One region of the Jeongeupia sp. USM3 genome, then DNA from elsewhere that is predicted to be linked to it. Evidence: predicted binding sites of a transcription regulator. Region 1 holds the regulator's gene; each other region holds the start of a gene.
The links. Region 1 encodes FNR, which switches genes on or off when oxygen is low (the NO sensors DNR and NnrR bind a similar motif). Its sites were predicted from a motif close to TTGATNNNNATCAA; they were not measured.

Region 1 (4,910 bases):
TAAATCCGGTCGAGGAAGGCCTCGTTGTTGCGGTTGTTCTTGAACTGCTTCCATTCCGACTCGTTCGAGTGCGCAAGAATGATGCCTTCGAACGGAATGGCGCCGAATCCCTCGGTGCCCTTGAAATTGCCTTCCTGCGTTGCCGTCAGCAGCGGGTGCAGCACCTTGATCGGCGCCTTGAACATTTCGACGAACTCGAGCAAGCCCTGATTCGCGAGGCACAGCCCACCCGAATAGCTGTATGCATCCGGATCGTCCTGCGCGTATTTCTCGAGCTTGCGGATATCGACCTTGCCGACCAGCGACGAGATATCCTGATTGTTCTCGTCACCCGGTTCGGTTTTGGCAATGGCGACCTGCTTGAGCACCGACGGATAACGCTTGACCACGCGGAACTGGTTGATGTCGCCGTTGAATTCATGCAGGCGCTTGACCGCCCACGGGCTGGGAATCGCCTTGATATAGCGCCGCGGAATGCCGTATTCCTCTTCGAGGATCTGTCCGTCCTCGTCACTGCTGAACAGGCCCAGCGGCGATTCATGCAGCGGGCTGCCCTTGATCGCGTAGAACGGGACCTTTTCCATCAGCTCCTTGAGCTTTTCGGCAATCGAACTCTTGCCGCCCCCGACCGGCCCCAGCAGATAGAGGATCTGCTTCTTTTCCTCCAGCCCCTGCGCTGCGTGGCGGAAATAGGCCACGACCTGTTCGATGACCTCCTCCATGCCGTAAAACTCGCGGAACGCCGGGTAGAGCCGGATCACCTTGTTCTGAAAGGTGCGCGAGCGGCGGGGATCGAGCCGGGTGTCGACCATCTCGGGCTCACCGATGGCCATCAACATCCGCTCGGATGCGGTCGCGTAGGCGGATTTGTCCTGCTTGCACAGCTCGAGGTAGTCCCGCAGGCTGAGTTCCTCCTCGCGGGTCCGCTCGTAGCGAGACGAGAAGTTGTCGAACACGTCCATGACACACCTCCGTGGGTGGGTTTCGGAATGGCCCTGGAAGTACACTGCTTGGCGGGTCGGGCTTGATTCCGTTATAGACGCCACCCTCCGTTTCGCCGCGGAGTGTGCTTGTTCCTGCTGCTGCGAGGACAAGAAAAACCGATTTAAATTCCCTAAAAATCAGTCACTTGAACAAATAAAAAACGTGCGGCGCGCCAATGTAACAGTTAGCGCAACAGCGACGAGAGCTGCCACAGCCCCCAGGCGACGAAGGCCGTGCCGATCACGTTGCGGACGAGCGGATGACGCAGCGCCCGGAGCAGCGATTGCGCCACCGAGCCGATCAGCAGCAGGTTTGGCAGGGTGCCCAGACCGAAGGCCAGCATCGCCAGTGCACCCTTGAGCGGCGACGCGCTGGCCAGCGCCGAAATGCTCGCCGTATAGACCAGGCCGCAAGGCAGCCAGCCCCATAGCAGCCCGACCCATAACGTTTGTGGCCAGCGACGGATAGGCAGCGCCTTTCTGAGTACGGGCTGAAGATGCCGCCACACCGGCACGCCCAGCTGCTCGACCCGGGTCAGCCAGCGCGCCCAGCCGGCCAGATAGGCCCCGAGCGCGATCAGCAGCAGTTGCGCCAGCACGAACAGCCCGGTCTTCAACGCCTGCAATTGCAGCAATACACTGAACGAGCCCAGCGCGCCAAGCAAGGCGCCGATCAGGACATAGCCGGCGATCCGGCCCGCATTGAATCCCAGGTGATACGGCCAGCGGGCGCCGGCGGGCAGTTGCAGGCTGAACGCGGTCACCACGCCGCTGCACATGCCCAGACAATGGCCACCACCGAGCAGGCCGGCCAGAAACAGCGCCAGCAGGTTGTATTCGGCCATTGCACTCCGGTATCAGATCAGTTTGGAATAGCGCGCCGCCGTCTCCGTGGTTCTCAGGTAGCGGTCGAAGACCATCGCGACCGAACGCACCAGCAGGCGCCCCTTGGCGGTGACCGCAATCCGCTGCGCGTCGATGGTCACCAGTCCGTCGGCCTGCAATGCGGCGAGCGAGCGCAATTCTTCCGCAAAGTAGTCGGTGAAATCAATCAGGTAGGCGATTTCCACCGGCTGGTACATCACCTCGAACTGACACATCAACGACTGGATCACCGCGCGGCGCAGCAGATCGTCGTGCCTGAGCGTGATGCCGCGCTCGACCGGCAGCGTCGCGGCATCGAGCGCCGCATAGTAGTCGTCGATGGTCTTGCGGTTCTGCACATAGGCCGGCCCGACCTTGCCGATTGCCGACACGCCGAACGCCATCAGGTCGCAGTCGGCATGGGTCGAGTAACCCTGGAAGTTGCGATGCAGCCGGCCATGGTCCTGCGCCTTCGCCAGTTCATCGTCGGGCAGAGCGAAATGATCCATGCCGATGTAGCGGTAGCCGGCAGCGAGCAGCTGGTCGATGCTCGCCTGCAGGATGTCGAGCTTGGCCTCGGCCGAGGGCAGGTCGGCGTCGTTGATCCGCCGTTGCGGCATGAAGCGCTCGGGCAGGTGCGCGTAGTTATACAGCGCGATGCGCTCGGGCCGGATCGCGATCACCCGCTCCAGCGTCCGGTGAACACGCTCGGGGGTTTGCAACGGCAAGCCATAGATCAGGTCGAGATTGATCGATCTGAAGCCTGCCGCGCGCGCGGTATCGATCAGCGCCCGCGTCTCGGCCTCGCTCTGCACGCGGTTCACCGCCCGCTGCACGTCGTCGTCGAAATCCTGCACGCCGACACTCATCCGGTTGAGCCCGAGCCGCGCCAGCAGCCGCACCGTCTCGGCCGACACCTTGCGCGGATCGATCTCGATCGAAAACTCGCCCTGCGGGTCCAGCTCGAAGCGCCGGTGGATCGCCGTCAGCAGCCGTTCGAGCTGGGTATCGGACAGAAAGGTCGGCGTGCCGCCGCCGAAGTGCAGTTGCCTGACCTTCGGCCTGAAGGCCAGCGCCGCGCACTGCAGATCCATTTCACGCTCGAGGTAATCGATGTACCGCTCGGCGCGGCGCCTGTCCTTGGTGATGATCTTGTTACAGGCGCAGTAGTAGCAGATGGTGTCGCAGAACGGGATATGAAAATAAAGCGATAGCGGGTGACGCGTCGTTCCCGCTTGCTGCTGCACCAGTCGTTCGAGATAATCGTCGGCGGTCATCTCCCCGAAACGGTCTGCCGTCGGGTACGAGGTATAGCGCGGCCCCTTGCCGTCGTGTCGCCGGATCAGGGCGCGGTCGAATTCGATCAGTTGCTGATTCATTGTGGTCGCCAGGTGGTATTTTGCTTGGTTGTGCTCTAAGGCGAGCTTGCCGATAATCAACGCATGCAATCTTGACGGCGATCAAAGCCCGTTTACCCGGACACCGGTAATCGGTCAGACCGTTTTATTGCCCCTTCACCTGTAGAGCCCCGCCATGCAACCAGCCCTTCAGCCCCGCGACGTCACCTTCAAGCAATTGCGTCAGGCCTGCTCCAATTGCAGCCTGCGCGAGCTGTGCCTTCCCAACGAGCTGAGCGCAGAAGAGATGAAGCAGGTCGACGACCTGATCGGCCAGGGCAAGCCGATCAAGCGCGGCGAGGCACTGTACCGCGCCGGCGAACCGTTCCGGGCGCTGTACGCGGTCCGGGTCGGCTTTTTCAAGACCAGCGTCGTTTCCGAAGACGGTCGCGAACAGGTCACCGGCTTCCACATGAGCGGCGAGCTGATGGGCATGGATGCCGTCAGCGGCGACCACTACACCTGCGACGCCGTCGCGCTCGAAGACAGCGAAGTCTGTGAACTGCCGTTCGCCGAAATGGAAGTGCTGTCACGCAAGATTCCGGCACTGCAGCACCACTTCTACCGGGTGATGAGTCGCGAGATCGTCCGCGATCACGGCGTGATGTTGCTGCTCGGCAACATGAAGGCCGAAGAGCGCATCGCCGCCTTCCTGCTCAATCTGTCGCAACGCTTCCAGATCCGCGGCTACTCGGCCACCAGCTTCCACCTGCGGATGACCCGCGAGGAGATCGGCAGCTACCTCGGCCTGAAGCTTGAAACCGTCAGCCGAACGCTGTCGAAGTTCCAGGACCAGGGGCTCATCAAAGTGCAGAACCGGCTGATCGAGCTTTACGACGTGGCCGGACTCAAACAGCTCGTCAACAACTGCCAGAGCTGAGCGTGCCCGGGGTGCCATCCATACTGGCATTGGCCCCCGCCCCGATGCTCGACGCATTGCGCGCACGCAATGCGCAGCGACAGGGCCCGGAGGTGGACTGGCTGCCGCTGCTGCCGCCATCCGCCTCCATCAAGACACCGCCGAATAGCGCCGATACCCTCGTCGTACTGATCAATGCCACGCTGGACGACATCGTGCCGTGGCTGCACCACCCCCGCCTCGTCGACCTGGCCGCCTACGGCGACCCGCCGCTGGCCAGCCAGCACGGCTGGATCATCGGCGCCGGCGGCGCACGCGCCGCGGTTGACGCCGCCACCGCGTTGCTCGATGCCTTGGCACCACCCCGGCCGCAGGCCTGGCTGCATCTCGGCCCCTCCGGCGCCGGCGCCTTTGCCGCCGGTCTCGTGCAGCACTGGCAGAGCCAGACACTGGCGATTCTCGGCTGGCTCGGCGGCACCGATCGCTCGCAATGGGTGTACGACCCCGGACACTGGCAGGCACTCACGCAGGTCACTCTGGCGCAAGCGCGTGAAGACGCCACGCGTTACCTCGCTATGGCCGCCACGACACCGTTCGAGCCCGCCCGGCCTACACCCGCCGCGCTCACGCGATCCTTCCCCTTCCTGCACGACGACACCGCTGCGCCTGCTACGCTGCTCGCGCAGCTCGTGCTGAGCATCCCGGCACTGCCGCAGCAGCAATGAAAAAGGCCGCCCGAAGGCGGCCCGACATCATCTGCGATCGACGCTGCGAATCAGGCGGCAGTCTTGCGCGTGGCAGCCTTCA
Region 2 (4,910 bases), 1.1 Mb from region 1:
GTGAACCGCGCTCAGAAGCCGAGTGCCCGCGCGCCCTGGTAGAACACGAAGGACAGCACCCACGCCAGCAGCAGCGACCAGACGACCGAGAATGCGGTGAAACCCGCGCTTTTCGATTCCTTCTTCATCGCCGCGATCGTCGCAACGCAGGGCACGTAGGTCAGCGCGAACAGCATGAAGCTGTACGCCGAGACCGGATCGAACGAATGGGCGAGGTGCGTGGCGAGCTGCGCGCCGTCGACGCCGACGATCACCGCCAGCCCGCCGAGCACGACCTCCTTGGCCACAAAGCCGAACAGCAGCGCAATCGACAGCTCGGCCCGGATGCCGATCGGCGACAGCACCGGCTGGAAGAAATTGCCGACGACTTCGGCATAGCTGTGTTGCGGGCTCGGGTAGTTGGTCAGCAGCCAGACGGCGATGACGCCGAACACGATCATCGTCGTCGCGAGCTTCAGGAAGGAGCGGCACTCGTTCCAGCCGCGGAAAACGATGTGCTTGAACACCGGCAGCCGGTAAGGCGGCAGCTCGAGCGCGAACGGCTCGCGCGACGGGAAGTACCGGCGGAACAGCAAGGCGGTGCCAAGCGCGATGAGGATGCTGACAAAGTACAGCGACAGCAGTACCCACGGTGCCTGGCGCGGGCCGAACAGCGCGCCGGCGAAGAACAGGAATATCTGCAGCCGCGCCGAACACAGCGAGAACGGAATCGTCAGCATCGTCAGCAGCCGCGCCTTGTGGTCGCGGATCACCCGCGTGCCCATCAGCGCCGGCACATTGCAGCCGAAGCCCATCATCAGCATCACGAAACCGCGGCCGTCGAGGCCGACGCGCGCCATGATGCCGTCCATCATGAAGGCCGCGCGGGCGAAGTAGCCCGAGTCCTCGATCACCGCCATCAGGCAGAAGAACACGAAGATCAGCGGCGCGAACGTCAGCACCGTGGTCACGCCGTCCCAGATCCCGCTGAGGATCAGCCCGGACAGGAAGTCGGGCAGGCCGGACGTCAGCGGCACCAGCCAGGCGTCCCTGACGCTGCCGAGCAGCGCCTCGAAGCCGTCCTGCAGCGGCGTGCCGATCGCGTAGGTGAGCTGGAACAGCAGCGCCATCATCACCACGAACAGCGGCAGCCCGGCGAGCGGGTGCAGCAGCCAGCCGTCGAGCTTCTGCGTCGGGCCCGGCGGCAAGGTCGGTGGACGATGCACCGTACGCGCATACAGCGCTGCCTCGGCGTCGCGGCTGGCGTCGGCCGGCCTCAGGCTGGCGAAATCGAGCCGGGACGCCTCGCCGTTGAGACTGGTGGCCAGCAGCGCCTTGAGGCCGTCGACACCGTGACCGTACTTGGCGCTGATCTTCAGTACCGGGCTGCCGAGCGCCTCGGCCAGCGCGTCGGTGTCGATGTCGAAACCGCCGCGCTTGGCCTCGTCGGCCATGTTCAGCGCGACGATCAGCTTCGCGCCGACCGATTTGAGCTGCAGCGCCAGCGCCAGTTGCCGGTCGAGCTGGGTCGCGTTGAGCACCAGCAGCACCGCGTCGAGCCCGGTGTCGGCGAGGAAGCGCTGCGCGACCTGCTCGTCCTCGGCACCGCCGGTCAGGTCGTAGACCCCCGGCAGGTCGACGAGCTGCACCATGCTGCCACCGAGCAGCACCCGGTGGCTGGCCAGCTCGACCGTCAGCCCCGGCCAGTTGGCAACGCGGGCGTTGCCGCCGGTGATCCGGTTGAACAGCGTGGACTTGCCGGTGTTCGGCATCCCGACGAGGGCGACGCGCCTCATGTCGCATCCCCCAGCGCTGCCACCGCCCGCGACGGCGCAACGGCCGCGGCCGACGGTTCGATGACCTCGATCAGCGCCGCCTCGGCCCGGCGCAGCATGAACTCGGTGCCGCCAACCTTCAGTTGCAGCGGGCCGCCGAGCCAGCCACGGCGGATCACCTCGACGTCGCGCCCCGGGCGCAGCCCGAGTGCGGCCAGCCTTTGCGCCAGTTCGGCCGAGGTGCCGACCGCCTTCACGCGCGCCGGCTGTTGCGCTTGCAGTTGAGCGAGATTCAGGATCACGGCGTGCCTCGGCATCGAAAGGAGAATGATTCCGAATTATCCGCCGCAAGTCGGTCAATTGGTTGATGATCATCAACTTTCACGGTGCCATTTTTTACGGCAGCACCGGACCGTGGCGCCGGCTGGCGGCCGTCACGACGGCGCGAATCGCATAGAATGCGACCCGACCCGATCCGCCCTTCAGCCCATGCTCGCCTTCACCCTGCCCGTCGCGCTCGTCCTCGTCCTCGCCGCCACCCGGCTCGGCGGTGTCCTTGCACGCGCCTGCGGCCAGCCGGCAGTCATCGGCGAAATCGCCGCGGGCATGCTGCTCGGGCCGACGCTGCTGACCGGCGCGTTGCCGGCACTCGGTACGCTCGCGTTCACGCCGGAAACGGTTTCGCTGATCGGCAGGATCGGCGATGTCGGCGCGGTGCTGTTCCTGTTCCTGCTCGGCGCCGAGTTCGACCTGGCCGCCTTGCGCCATCGTCCGCGCGCGGTGCTGCTGGCGAGCAAGCTCGGCATGGCGCTGCCGGTCGCGCTCGGTGGTCTGGCCGCGTGGGCTGCGTCGCACTGGCTGGCCGCACCGCTGCCGGCGATGTCGCTCGCCTTCATCGCGCTGGCCAGCGGCATGACGGCGCTGCCGGTGCTCGCGCGCATCGTCACCGAACGCGGTCTGGCCGGCACCGTGATCGGCAACCAGGCGATCGCCTGCGCGGTGCTGACCGACGCGCTGAGCTGGGCGCTGCTCGCCGCGCTGGTTTTCGCGTGGCTGCCGCAGCACGGCGCCCACGGCCCGGCACAGCTGGCCGCCGCCGCCGTCTACGCCGTCGCGCTGTTCGGCCCGCTGCGTCGCCGGCTCGCCGCCATGGCGCCGGCGCTGGCAGCCGGGCGCGCGGCCGCCCTGCTCGAGGTGCCGCTGTATGTCGCCGCATCGGCGGCCACCAGTGCCTGGCTGGGGCTGCACGCGCTGCTCGGCGCCTTCGCCGTCGGTCTGCTGCTGCCGCGCAACCCGCAAATCGTTGTACGATTGCAACAGCTGTTGTCGGCGCCGTGCCGCTGGCTGCTGCCGTGCTTTTTCGCCGCGATCGGCCTGTCGACCGACCTTGGCGTGCTGCTGGCCGGCGGGCTCTGGTGGCTGGCGCTGCTGATGACCGCGGTGGCGGTGATCGGCAAGGTCGGCGGCTGCCTCGCCGCCGGCGCCCTGAGCCGGATGCCGCGCCACGACGCGTGGATGCTCGGCATCCTGATGAACACGCGCGGGATGATGGAGCTGGTCGTCCTCAACCTCGGCCGCCAGCTCGGCCTGATCGCCGAACCGTATTTCTCGGCGATGCTGCTGATGGCCATTGCGACGACGGTGATGACGTCGCCATGGCTGCGGGCCATCGAGAAAAAAGAAAGCCTGCTGAAAGCGTAAGCCACCCGCCGCCGGCATGGCCGCGCGTTGAGCATCGTCACCGCGCCGCGATACCATAGAAATCCTTATTTTGCTTACGAATGCCATGTCCACTCCGCCCGCCACCGCACTGCACTTCAGCCTGAAGCAGTGGTCGGCGTGGGCGCCGGGTCTGGAGTCGCGCAATGCCTGGCTGGCCTGGGACGGCAAGCCGCCCGGCGGCGAGACGGCGCCGAAGGTCGAGGCGATGCCGGCGATGCTGCGCCGCCGCGCCGACCGGCTTGGCAAGATGGCGCTCGAAGCGCTCTATGCGCCCGAGATCGCTTACCACGGCCAGCCGCTGATCCACGCCAGCCGCCACGGCGAAGCAACGCGCACCGTGCCGCTGCTGCAATCGCTGGCCGCCGAAGGCAAGGTGTCGCCGCAGGCGTTCAGCATGGCCGTGCACAACGCCACCGCCGGGCTGTTCACGATCGCGACGAGGACGCATACACCGGTTTCGGCGATTGCCGCGGGCGCCGAGACCGCGCTGGCCGGTCTGGTCGAGGCGTGCAGCCAGCTCGCCGACGGCGCCGCCTCGGTGCTGCTGTGCTACAGCGACGAGCCGCTGCCCGCGCTGTACCGGCGCTACGCCGACGCGCCCGAAGCGCCGTTCGCGATGGCGCTCGACCTCGTACCCGGCGACGACTTCCGGCTCGAGCCGGGCCACGCCGGCGGCCGCGACGCAACGCCGCTCGAGCTGCTGCACTTTTTCCTGAGCGGCGCCGCTGTGCTGCCGCTCGCCGTGCGCGGTGGCTGGACCGTCGTCCGTTCCGGGGAAGCCGCCTGATGAATCTCGACCGCGCGTGGCGGATCGCCGCCACCGGCTTCTGCTTTGCCGTGTTCGGCCTCGGCGGGCTCGTCATCCTCTGCGTGCTGCTGCCGCTGCTGCAGCTGGTACCGGGCAAAACCCGGCGGCTGCACGCTGCCAAGAACACGCTGCATTACGGCATGCGGCTCTTCACCGGACTGATGGCCTTCGTCGGCGTGATCAGCTACGAGGTCCGCGGCGGCGAGAAGCTGCGCCGCAACGGGCTGTTCGTGCTCGCCAATCACCCGTCGCTGATCGACGTCGTGCTGCTGATGTCGCTGGTGCGCCGGCCGGACTGCGTCGTCAAGGCGGCGCTGTGGGACAATCCCTTCACCTGCGGCCCGGTGCGTTTCGCCGGCTTCATCAGCAATGCCGGCGGCCCGGGCGTCGTCGACGACTGCGTCGCGTCGGTCCGCGCCGGCAACAACCTGATCGTGTTTCCCGAAGGCACGCGCAGCGTGCCGGGCCGGCCGCTCGCGCTGCAGCGCGGTGCGGCCAACATCGCCGTACGCGGCCCGCTGGCCATCACGCCCGTGGTCATCTCGGTGTCCGAGCCGATGCTGACCAAGGGCAGCAAGTGGTACCGTGTGCCGCAACGCAAACCGCATTTCATCCTGACGGTGCAC
Region 3 (4,910 bases), 290 kb from region 1:
TAAAACGGGCGGGGATAAGCCCGCCCGTTGTACTTGCCGGAAAACCGGCGACTTACTTGGTCGTGGCGACCGGGTTGCTCGACAGGCCGTAGACGTAGGCGGCGAGCAGGTGCACCTTGCTGTCGCCGAGGAAGTCTTTCCACGCCGGCATGACGTTGTCGCGGCCGTTGGTGATGGTCTCGACGATGGTTGCTTCGGAACCGCCGTACAGCCAGGTCTTGTCGGTCAGGTTCGGTGCGCCGACATCCTTGTTGCCCTTGCCGTCCGCGTTGTGACAGGCGATGCAGACCTGCTGGAAGGTCGCCTGGCCACGGTTGGCGCGCAGCTCGTTGTGCGGCCGGCCGGCAATCTGCAGCACGTAGTTGGCAACGTCGCGGACCTTCTCTTCACCGAAGGCGGCGCCGAAAGCCGGCATCTGGCCGTGGCGACCCTTCTGGATCGTTTCGAGGATCTTCTCCGGCGTGCCGCCATAGAGCCAGTCGCTGTCGGTCAGGTTCGGGAAGCCCTTGGCGCCACGTGCATCGGCGCCGTGGCACTGGATGCAGTAGGTGTAGAACAGGCGCTGACCCATCTCGCGCGCGTCCTTGTCCTGTGCGACCTGGGTGATCGGCATCTTCGCGTACTTGTCGTAGATCGGGCCATACTTGGCGTCGGCCTTGGCGACTTCCTGCTTGAACTGGCCGGTCGACGTCCAGCCCTTGGCATTGCCGAACAGCACCAGGCCCGGGTAGAGCGCAAGGTAACCGACCGCGAACACGATGGTCAGGATGAACAGCCACAGCCACCAGCCCGGCAGCGGATTGTTGTACTCCTGCAGATCGCCGTCCCACTTGTGGTCGAGCACCGCGGCCTTTTCGCCTTTCTTGAGCTTGATCACCGCCTGGCTCTTGAGCAGGACGGCGAGCCAGATCAGCGACACGATCACGATGACCGCGATGAAAACGCCCCAGAAACCGCTATAAAAATCTGTCATCTCATTCTTCTCCGTACGGCAGATTTTCAGGCACGCGGGCCGTGGTGCGGGGTGTCGTCATCCAGCAAGGGGGCCTGCGCGGCTTCGTCGAAGCCGGCGCGGCTCTTGCGGCTGTACGCCCAGGCGCAGATTCCCAGAAAACAGCAGAAGCTGACGACGGTGACGGCGATGCGCGCGATGTCCTGAAAATCCATTCCGTATTACCTCTTGTTCTTGAGTGCCAGGCCGAGACCTTGCAGATAGGCGATCAGCGCATCCATCTCGGTCTTGCCTTCAACGGCCTTGGCTGCACCGGCGATATCGGCATCGGTGTACGGCACGCCGACCTTGCGCAGCGCGTCCATCTTCGCCGGCAGCGACTCGGCGTCGACCTTCTGCGCAGCCAGCCACGGGAAGGCCGGCATCACCGATTCGGGCACCACGTCCTGCGGCCGCATCAGGTGGGCACGGTGCCATTCGTCCGAATAACGGCCGCCGACGCGGGCGAGATCCGGACCGGTCCGCTTCGAGCCCCACAGGAACGGATGGTCGTAAACCGATTCGCCGGCGACCGAGTAGTGGCCGTAGCGTTCGGTTTCGGCGCGGAACGGGCGGATCATCTGCGAGTGGCAGTTGTAGCAGCCTTCGCGGATGTAGATGTCGCGCCCGGCCAGCTGCACGGCCGTGTACGGCTTGACGCCCTCGATCGGTTTGGTCACCGACTTGGAGAACATCAGCGGCAGGATCTCCACCAGCATCGCGACACTGATGGTGGCGATCGTCAGGACGATCAGCCAGCCCACGTTTTCTTCGATCAGTTTCTGAGCCTTGTTCATTTTCTTCAGATCCTCTCAGCTCAGGCGTGGGCGGGTACGGCCGGGATCGGCGCGTTGACCGGCTTGCCGTCGAACACGGTGCGCAGCACGTTGTAGAACATCAGGAACATGCCGGCGACGAAGCAGCAGCCACCCAGGAAACGGATGAAGTAGTACGGGTGCGTTGCCTTGACCGAGTCGATGAACGAGTAGGTCAGCGTACCGTCCGGGTTTACCGCACGCCACATCAGGCCCTGCGTCACGCCGGCGATCCACATCGACGAGATGTACAGCACGATGCCGAGCGTGGCGATCCAGAAGTGCGCTTCGATCAGCTTGATCGAGTGCATCTGCTCGCGGTCGAACAGGCGCGGGATCAGGTAATAGATCGAGCCGATGGTGATCATTGCCACCCAGCCCAGCGCACCCGAGTGCACGTGGCCGACGGTCCAGTCGGTGTAGTGGCTCAGCGCGTTGACGGTCTTGATCGCCATCATCGGACCTTCGAACGTCGACATGCCGTAGAACGACAGCGCGGTGACCAGGAACTTGAGGATCGGGTCGGTGCGCAGCTTATGCCAGGCGCCCGACAGCGTCATGATGCCGTTGATCATGCCGCCCCAGCTCGGCGCCAGCAGGATCAGCGAGAACACCATGCCCAGCGACTGGGTCCAGTCGGGCAGGGCGGTGTAGTGCAGGTGGTGCGGACCGGCCCACATGTAGGTGAAGATCAGCGCCCAGAAGTGGACGACCGACAGCCGGTACGAGTACACCGGGCGACCGGCCTGCTTCGGCACGAAGTAGTACATCATGCCGAGGAAGCCGGCGGTCAGGAAGAAGCCGACCGCGTTGTGGCCGTACCACCACTGCACCATCGCGTCGACGGCGCCGGAGTAGGCCGAGTACGACTTCCACAGCGACACCGGAACGAAGGCGCTGTTGACGATGTGCAGCAGCGCGACGGCGAGGATGAAGGCGCCGTAGAACCAGTTGGCGACGTAGATGTGCTTGACCTTGCGCTTGGCGAGGGTGCCGAAGAACACCACGGCGTACGCGACCCAGACGATGGCGAGCAGGATCTTGATCGGCCACTCCATCTCGGCATATTCCTTGTTGAAGGTGATGCCGAGCGGATAGGTGATGACGCACAGGACGATCACCAGCTGGTAGCCCCAGAAGGTGAGCGCGGCGAGGCCGTCAGAGAACAGGCGGACATTACAGGTGCGCTGGACGACGTAGTAGCTGGTGGCGATCAGGCCACAGCCGCCGAACGCGAAGATCACTGCGCTGGTATGGAGCGCGCGCAGGCGTCCGAAGTGAAAATACTGGCCCAGATTGAGTTCCGGCCAGACGAGTTGCGAGGCGATGAACACCCCGAGCAGCATGCCGACAATGCCCCAGACGACTGTCATGATGGCGAATTGCCGCACCACTTTATAGTTATATGTGGCTTGGTTTTCCATGGGAGCGCTCCGAATGTTCTCCAAGAACGGCGGTTATATTAAAACTTGTGATTGCGCGATCCGCTGCTAGCGAACGGCGGGCCTGACCGGTATTTCTGGTCGGTATTTGCGCAATAAGCCGGCGCGACTATAACGAGGGAGGCACTAGTCCAACCTTGATTTAAATCAAGCCGCCCGACGACCAACGTGCATTTTACCGTGCCGGGCGTCCTCCAGTCAGTTGTTTTTTTCCCTGCCGGCCTCATTTCCGGGCGACTCGTGCCCGGGGCGGTCGTCGTCCTGCAGGATGCGGTGCGCCGGCCCTTCCAGGTCGTCGAATTGCCCGCCGCGAATCGCATTCCAGAACAGCGCGCCGATCACGACCACCAGCAGGACCGAGAGCGGAATCAGCAGATAGAGGCTTTCCATCAGCTTCTCCGGGTTGGGCGGGTCAGCCGCAGTGCATTGAGCACGACCAGCAGCGAGCTGGCAGCCATCCCCGCGCTGGCCAGCCAGGGCGTAACCAGACCGGCGACGGCCACGGGCAGTGCGATCAGGTTGTAGAGCAGCGCCCAGCCCAGGTTTTGCCGCACGATCTTGCGTGTCCTGCGGGCAAAGGCGATGGCCGCGGGAACGTGCCGCAGGCGGTTGTCGAGCAGCACGGCGTCGCCGGCGCCATGCGCAACGTCGGTGCCGCCCCCCATGGCGACCGATACCGAGGCCGCGGCCAGTACCGGCGCGTCGTTGACGCCGTCGCCGATCATCAGCACCCGTCCGCCGCGGGCCTGCAGCGCGTTCAGATGGGCAAGCTTGTCCTCGGGTGACGCACCGGCGCGCCAGCGCGTGATCCCCAGTTGCCCGGCCGTTTCGGCAACGGCAGATTCGGCGTCGCCGCTGAGGATGTGCGTATTCAGGCCCATCCGCGTCAGTGCGGCGACTGCGGCCGCTGCATCCGGGCGGAGCGTGTCCGTGAGGCGGAACCAGCCCAGCCACTCGTCATCGCTCGCCAGTGCCAGCACGGTGCCCGATGCGGGGATCTCGGGCCGGGTTTGCCGGACATGGCGGGCGACGAAATCGGGGTGGCCGATCGCGTGCCGGACGCCGCCGATGACGCCGACGAGGCCACCGCCGGGGTGGTTGACGATGTCGCAGGCCACGCGGGGTTCGCCCTTGCAGGCGCCGGTAAAGGCGCGCGCCAGCGGATGTTCCGAGTGGAGCTCGAGCGCCGCGGCGAGTGCGAGCAGCGTCGACGGATCGTGCGTGCCAAGCGGCTGGACGGCCTGTATGCGCGGCTCGCCGAGCGTCAGCGTGCCGGTCTTGTCGAATACGACGTCGGTAACGCCCGCCAGCGTCTCGAGTGCATGCCCGCGGCTGATCAGCACGCCGCGCCGTGCCAGCGTGCCGGTGGCTGCGGTCAGCGCCACCGGCGTCGCCAGCGACAGTGCGCACGGGCAGGAAATCACCAGCACGGCGACGGCGATCGGCAGCGCGTGGGTCGGGTCGTGCCCGTGCCAGTAGAGCCAGGCTGCGGCGGCAGCCAGCAGCAGTGCGGCAACGAAGCGGCCGGCAATCCGGTCGGCCATCAGCGCCAGCCTCGGCTTTTCGGCGAGCGCACGGTCGAGCAGGCGTACGATGCCCGCGAGCCGCGTCTCCTGCCCGAGGCGTTCGACCGAAACGATCAGTGGCGAGCCGAGGTTGACG

Region 2: the regulator FNR is predicted to act here: its motif matches at 2,119-2,132, upstream of BJP62_RS13995 (FeoA family protein).
Region 3: the regulator FNR is predicted to act here: its motif matches at 3,386-3,399, upstream of ccoN (cytochrome-c oxidase, cbb3-type subunit I).

The regions. Positions count from the first base shown of each region.
Region 1 covers NZ_CP017668.1:230,629-235,538, reverse strand. The annotation lists gene BJP62_RS01120 (PrkA family serine protein kinase) at 1-962, opposite strand, end outside; gene BJP62_RS01115 (sulfite exporter TauE/SafE family protein) at 1,169-1,828, opposite strand; gene hemN (oxygen-independent coproporphyrinogen III oxidase) at 1,841-3,226, opposite strand; gene fnr (fumarate/nitrate reduction transcriptional regulator Fnr) at 3,381-4,124, shown strand; gene BJP62_RS01100 (hypothetical protein) at 4,169-4,828, shown strand; gene BJP62_RS01095 (phasin family protein) at 4,879-4,910, opposite strand, start outside.
Region 2 covers NZ_CP017668.1:2,962,219-2,967,128, reverse strand. The annotation lists gene BJP62_RS14005 (hypothetical protein) at 1-4, shown strand, start outside; gene feoB (ferrous iron transport protein B) at 12-1,775, opposite strand; gene BJP62_RS13995 (FeoA family protein) at 1,772-2,071, opposite strand; gene BJP62_RS13990 (cation:proton antiporter) at 2,244-3,455, shown strand; gene BJP62_RS13985 (beta-ketoacyl synthase chain length factor) at 3,541-4,263, shown strand; gene BJP62_RS13980 (1-acyl-sn-glycerol-3-phosphate acyltransferase) at 4,263-4,910, shown strand, end outside.
Region 3 covers NZ_CP017668.1:516,139-521,048, reverse strand. The annotation lists gene ccoP (cytochrome-c oxidase, cbb3-type subunit III) at 53-973, opposite strand; gene BJP62_RS02315 (cbb3-type cytochrome c oxidase subunit 3) at 1,000-1,167, opposite strand; gene ccoO (cytochrome-c oxidase, cbb3-type subunit II) at 1,174-1,788, opposite strand; gene ccoN (cytochrome-c oxidase, cbb3-type subunit I) at 1,809-3,230, opposite strand; gene ccoS (cbb3-type cytochrome oxidase assembly protein CcoS) at 3,447-3,638, opposite strand; gene BJP62_RS02295 (heavy metal translocating P-type ATPase) at 3,638-4,910, opposite strand, start outside.